Regions from separate parts of the Staphylococcus dromedarii genome, predicted to be linked through region 2. Evidence: predicted binding sites of a transcription regulator. Region 2 holds the regulator's gene; the other holds the start of a gene.
What was found. The regulator Rex, encoded in region 2, represses fermentation and respiration genes when NADH is low (regulators of the CRP and FNR family bind a similar motif). The targets are predictions, from matches to a motif close to TTGTGAAATATTTCACAA.
Positions count from the first base shown of each region.

Region 1: a site for Rex is predicted at 1,808-1,825, ahead of pflB (formate C-acetyltransferase). Genes of this name have one in related genera too.

Region 1 is NZ_CP094718.1:1,971,756-1,975,341, reverse strand. Features, by position in the region: gene pflB (formate C-acetyltransferase) at 1-1,785, opposite strand, end outside; gene MUA88_RS09880 (hypothetical protein) at 2,118-3,260, shown strand.
Region 2 is NZ_CP094718.1:1,631,053-1,634,638, reverse strand. Features, by position in the region: gene abc-f (ribosomal protection-like ABC-F family protein) at 1-1,049, opposite strand, end outside; gene MUA88_RS08115 (redox-sensing transcriptional repressor Rex) at 1,207-1,857, shown strand; partial or broken gene MUA88_RS08110 (YeeE/YedE family protein) at 2,294-3,375, shown strand; gene MUA88_RS08105 (sulfurtransferase TusA family protein) at 3,400-3,586, shown strand, end outside.

The DNA of each region.
Region 1 (3,586 bases), 340 kb from region 2:
TGTATGTTCAGAGTCACGGTAAGTTTTGTGTTTGCGTAGTTTTCTCATAAAGCTTTCAACCAATTGAACGGCGATGTCGTCTACGCGTGGATCGTTGTTACCGTATTTAGGGAAGTCGCCTGTTGTTTCAAAGTCTACCACTAGACCATTTTCATCACGGACTGGACGTACTTCTGCGTATTTGATGGCAGATAATGAGTCAGCTGCAACAGACAGTCCGGCAATACCTGTTGCCATTGTACGGTGAACATCTGTATCATGTAATGCCATTTCAATACGTTCATAACTGTACTTGTCATGCATGTAGTGGATGACATTTAATGAGTTGACATAAACACCTGCAAGCCATTCCATCATCTCATCAAATTGTGCATATACTTCATCGTAATCTAAGATGTCAGAGTTGATTGGTGCAAATTTTGGTGCAATTTGGTCGCCAGATTTTTCATCTTTACCACCGTTAATCGCATATAATAATGTTTTCGCTAAGTTAGCACGTGCACCGAAGAATTGCATTTGTTTACCAATCTTCATTGCAGATACACAGCAAGCAATACCATAGTCGTCGCCATAACTTTCACGCATTAAGTCGTCATTTTCATATTGAATTGAGCTTGTTTTGATACTCATCTTCGTACAATAGCGTTTGAAGTTTTCTGGTAAGCGTGTAGACCATAAAACCGTTAAGTTTGGTTCTGGTGCAGGACCTAAGTTGTCTAATGAATGTAAGAAACGGAATGAGTTTTTCGTTACCATTGGACGTCCATCGATACCCACACCACCGATAGATTCTGTTACCCAAGTTGGGTCGCCAGAGAATAATGCGTTGTAATCAGGTGTACGAGCGAATTTCACAAGGCGTAACTTCATGATAAAGTGGTCGATAATTTCTTGAACTTCTGATTCTGTAATCGTACCTGCTTGTAGGTCACGTTCAGCATAGATATCTAAGAAAGTAGACGTACGACCAAGACTCATTGCAGCACCATTTTGTTCTTTAATTGCTGCAAGATAAGCTAAGTATAACCATTGAACTGCTTCTTTAAAGTTCTCAGCCGGGCGACTTAAGTCAAAGCCATAGCGTTCACCAAGTTCTTTTAATTCTTTCAATGAACGGTATTGTTCAGACACTTCTTCACGCAAACGAATGACATCTTCAGACATTGTAGAAGAAATGGCATTGAAGTCACGTTGTTTTTCTGCCATTAAGAAATCCACGCCGTATAAAGCAACACGACGATAGTCACCGATAATACGGCCACGACCATATGCATCCGGAAGACCTGTGACAATACCTGCTTTACGACAAGCTAACATTTCTTTAGAGTAGGCATCGAATACACCTTGGTTATGTGTTTTACGATAGTCAGTGAAGATACGCTCAGTTTCTTCGTCTAATTCATAACCATATGCTTCACATGCTGCTTTTGCCATACGAATACCACCGAATGGTTGCATTGAGCGTTTGAATGGTTTATCTGTTTGAACACCAACAATTTGTTCTAATTCTTGGTTGAGGTAACCTGCATCATGAGAAAGGATTGTTGAAACAACTTTTGTATCCATATCCCACATGCCACCGCGCTCACGTTCTTCTTTAGAGAGTTGCATCACTTGATCCCACAACTTTGATGTTGCTTCAGTAGGACCTTCTAAGAAACTATCGTCACCTTGATAGCCTGTGAAGTTGAGTTGGATGAATTCGCGCACGTCTACGTTACGCGTCCAACCTCCTGTTTTAAAGCCTGACCATGCATTGTTTTGTTTCTTTGGTTCTTTAATCATGTGAATACCTCCTAGTTAGGTTTTGTTCATCATTTCACAAAGAAGTATAGCAACACTTGTGAAATAAATCGCGATAAAATATGAAAGCGTTTTATCGTTGTCATAATTTAGATTTTATTTGGATATAATTTGGACATAAATATTAATATGATTTACATGAAATTATTTGACAAATGACTGAGTTGTCAGTATTTTTTTAATGCAATATATGTTTTTGTGTATAGGATTTGAACAAATATAATAGGAAATAACTTATTTCGATAAAAAGGCTTTCGTTAAGGAAATGAACTCTGTACAATGAAAGTATCATGATCATGAATGGGTGAGAAAAAATGGTAAGAGATTTTGAAGGGATGTCAGATTTATTATCTGGTTTAACTGATGATGAGAGAGCGCAGTTTGAAGAAGCGATGATGAAGCAAGGGGTTTTACCTGAGCAACCAAATTCAATCGTCGAGCTTATGTCAGACTTAACGCTTGGAGATATTAAAAGATTGTGTAAAGCACATGACATCAAAGGTTACTCTAGCATGAAGAAAGATGAAATGCTGGTTCATTTTATACAAGAGCTTGCTACAGAGTCATATATTAAAGAAGAAGTAAGTAAGATGAGTCGTGATCAACGTTTTGCATTTGCATTAACACATCACTACAGTAAGGAAATGTTGCCGTTTATTTCATCAATTACATTCCCAGATTCCTACCTCGTCTTTAACGTGGACGAAGAAGATAATGGGTTATCAGTGTTGGAGATTCCTGCAGAGATTGCAACACAAGTCGGTGAATATATCGAAAAAGAAGATGAAGAACTACAAGCATTGATTCTGAAGTATCGTGTGTTTGAAGCGACAACGAATTTATATGGCTTATATTCATATACGCAATTACAAAATGTATTTAAAAAATATTTAGATGAAGAGAATACATTAATTGATATTCAACGTTTCGTTAAGCGTTGTGAACGCATTGCACCAGAAAATGTAAACTATCGATTGGTCAATGGTGCGATTGTTTCTTTAGGCCTACAATTGGAAGAAGATGAGTTTTCACACTTCTTAAAAGACGCACATTACTACATGCCGGAAACAATTGAAGACATGTTATATTTCGAGAAAAATGTCTTTAACTTACCGGATGAAGATATGATTGATTTCTTATCTTGGTTAGACCGTAGTGTGAGAAAAGATAATAACTTTAACGCAACGGCAGATCAATTGAATATCGAATTGTTAACAATGATGAAGCATGCCATCTCTTATGATATGGTGGCAGATGTTTTATTATCAATGGTGAACGATGGCATTCTTCGTAAACGTGTGACAGAAACGCATCAAAACAAAGTGAAACCTGTCTACATGAAGATGCGTAACTGGATTTTCCACGGATATACATTTGATGAGTATATGCAAATCTTAGACAAAGAATATAAATATGATGGTTCGAAAATTATTGATATCAATGACCATAGAGAATAAAAAGTAAAAATAGGACAGTAGCACGTCATAGTGGCGTGTTGCTGTCCTATTTTTGTTATGGTATGTTTATTGGAAAAATGACAAAGGTTTATTGACTTTTGCCATTCAATTTGAAAAACATATGATGATGGTTCTTCATAGCCAGCAGCTATCTGCTAGTAATTCCCTTCAATTTCATCTCAGACGTAAGACGTAGTTAAAGTTCAACCTCCTGTCTGATGTGGCATTGTACAAAACAAGATATGATATAGACAGAGGTTAGGACATGTAGATGTCACCTCAAATATCAGTAATACTTGGAGAACAGACAAGTGTGCTGAAGAATA
Region 2 (3,586 bases):
ATGTTAATAGGGCGCGTAATCGGTGATCCGTAACCGACTTCAAGTTGACGGATGTGCATGACATCGTTACCTGTATTACGATCAAAATCAAATCGGATATCAGCACTTCTTGCGTCTAGCATTGGTTTTTCAATACGTGTCATTTTTTCTAGAACCTTACGTCGGCTTTTTGCCATGCCACTTGTAGAAGCACGTGTGATATTTTTCTTAACAAATGTTTCTAAACGTTTAATCTCATCTTGTTGACGTTCATATTCTGCTAATCGCTTTTGGTAGTATTGGTCACGCTGGGCAATAAACTTTGCATAATTTCCAACATAATGTTTTACTTCACCTAAAGAAACATCATAAATTTGTGTCACGATTTTATCTAAGAAGTAACGGTCATGCGAAATGATCACAATAGCACCTTTGAAAAACTTTAAATAGTCTTCCAACCATGCAGTCGTCTCCATATCCAGATGGTTTGTCGGCTCATCAAGTAACAATAAATCAGGCTCACGTAACAACATTTGTGCCAGTGACAGACGTGTTTTTTGCCCACCACTAAAGTCATTAACAGGGCGATTATAATCTGATTCTGTAAAATGCAGGCCGTTCAGCACCGTTTTTATTTTACGCTCATAGTCATAGCCGCCTAGTTTTTCAAATTCATTCGAAATGGTTTCGTAACGATTCATATGTTCTTGATAAGCATCCGTATCATAGCGATCCGCGTGTTGTGCAAGCCAATCTGTCTCTACTTGCATCTTCTCACCCAATTGTTTGAGATGCTCAAATGGTTGTAACATCTCATCAAACACTGTGTTTTGTGTATTGAGTGTCATTTGTTGAGTGAGATAACCCATTTTTAAGTTTTTAATTTTTGAAATGTGGCCACTTTCATATGATTCCACACCAGCAATGATTTTCATTAATGTTGACTTACCAGCACCATTACGGCCGACAATGCCAATGCGTTCACCTGTTTTGACTTCAAAGTTTACATCGTCAAAAATGGTCTCACCATCAAAGGACTTCGAAATTTGACTGAGTTGCATTAATATCATGTGAGGATGCTCCTTTCATTAACATATATTGTACAATAAATTATTTGCCTATCAAAATGTAAATGTTTCTTTCTGAGACAAAGTCAGTTATAATAATACTGTTATACTGTGAAATGTATCACATGTGTTTTTAGAAATATTTTTGGAGGACTGTGTAATGGCTAAAGAAACGGTGAAAATTCCAAGAGCAACCTTGAAACGCTTACCTTTATATTATCGTTTTGTAAACACGTTAAAAGCTAAAGGTGAAAATCGTGTGAATTCAAAAGCAATCAGTGAAGGATTGAATATTGATTCAGCTACGATTAGACGTGACTTTTCGTATTTTGGTGAACTCGGCAAAAAGGGATATGGCTATAACATTGACAACCTTCTAGACTTCTTCAAATCAGAATTAAGTGATGCAGAAGAGATCCACATTGGCATTGTAGGTGTCGGTAACCTCGGACATGCATTGATCACTTATAACTTTTCCATCCATGATGATATGACAATTACAGAAGCATTTGATATACGTCCAGAAGTAATCGGTGAAACGGTTGGTAACGTCGTTGTTAAACCAATGTCAGACATGACAGATATTATTAAGAAAGAAAAGCTTGAAGTCGTAATTATCGCCACACCAGAATCAGCTGCACAAGCAGTCACAGACCAACTTGTCGAAGCTGGTATCAAAGGGATTCTTAACTTTACACCAAAACGTGTACAAGTACCAAAGAGTGTTCAAGTACATCAAATTGACTTAGGCGTAGAGCTTCAATCGTTATTATTCTTTATGAAAAATTACAATTCAACAATTAAGGCATAATGCATTCTAAGGCATAATGCATTCAACATAGATCATTGAATATGTAAGAAAATAGCCATCAAAATTCAGAAACTTGAATTTTGAGGTTTTTTTTATGCTTTTTTAAGGATGAGATTATGAAAGGAGTGGTTAGAATTCCAGTAAAATCAGAGCAGGAAATAAAAAGAATTCCTAAATGGTGTAGTAGTTGATTGATATGTGTCTACATCTACTACATATCTAATTACTTTTACAGGGACACGACGAAAACTTTATGTTCCCAGTTCTGTTGAGAATTCTACTTCTTGAACACTGAAATTGTACAGATTGATCATGCCTTTTGTTATTTCCATCGATATGTAATAGAAAAATGTACAATTTTACACAATCTCTTGCATTTTCATATTATATTCTTTACAATTCTTATATTATTAATCGGAAATAGGAGGTTGACGGAATGCTTTGGACTATTATTAGTGGTTTAATAGTTGGATCATTATTAGGGTTTGTGATGCAGCGTACACGTTTTTGCTTAACAGGTGGATTCCGTGACATGTATGTACAAAAAATAATAAAATGTTTTATGCCTTACTCATTGCAATATCAATTCAAGCAGTCGGCATTTTTGCATTACAATCAGCAGGTTTGATTACAATTGATAATGGATCATTCCCAATTGTAGGAACAATCGTTGGGTCATTTATCTTTGGGATTGGTATTATTTTAGCTGGTGGTTGTGCAACGGGTACTTATTATCGTGCTGGTGAAGGTCTAATCGGTAGCTGGATCGCATTAGGTTTCTATGCCTTATTTGCAGCGATTACCAAATTTGGTGTTTTAGCACCGTTGAATGACAGTTTACAAAGTACAACAGTAGCAAATGCAGATATGTCTACTTCTACAGGTATCCCTTATTGGGTATGGTTAGTACTTCTTGTTGCAATCACAGTATTTGTAGTGGTTAAAACATTGCGTAAACCAAAACCTACAATTGCTGTACCAAAATTAAAACAACGTTATACTGGTGTACGTCATTTATTATTTGAACGTCGTTATCATCCATTTGTTGCGGCGATTGCAATAGGTCTTATCGCGATGATTGCTTGGCCAATGAGTGGTTCAACAGGTCGTGATGGTGGACTTGGTATTACAACACCATCTGCACACATCGTTCAATTTTTAACAACAGGGAATGTATCAGTATTAGACTGGGGCGTTTTCCTTGTACTTGGTATTTTAGTTGGTTCATATATTGCAGCGAAAGGTTCACGTGAATTTAAATGGCGTTTACCGGACATTAAAACAATTCGTAACAGTGCCATCGGTGGTACATTTATGGGATTTGGTGCAGCCGTTGCAGGCGGATGTTCAATCGGGAATGGTCTTGTTGCTACAGCAGCATTATCTTGGCAAGGCTGGATCGGATTAGCATCTATGATTTTAGGAACATGGTTTATGAGTTACTTCTTATTTGTCAAACCATTACGTGCAGCACGTCAACAAACACAAAGTGTAAAAGCACAGTCAGTCAATGCATAATATAGAGTTAAAGGAGATATAAACTTGGTCTATGAATTAGGTACAGTTGGAATGGTATGTCCGTTCCCATTAATCGAAGCACAAAAGAAAATGGAAGAACTTGCTGTTGGTGATGAGTTGAAAATTGATTTTGACTGCACACAAGCAACAGAATCAATTCCGAACTGGGCAGCAGAACAAAACTATCCAATCACAAATTATGAGCAACTTG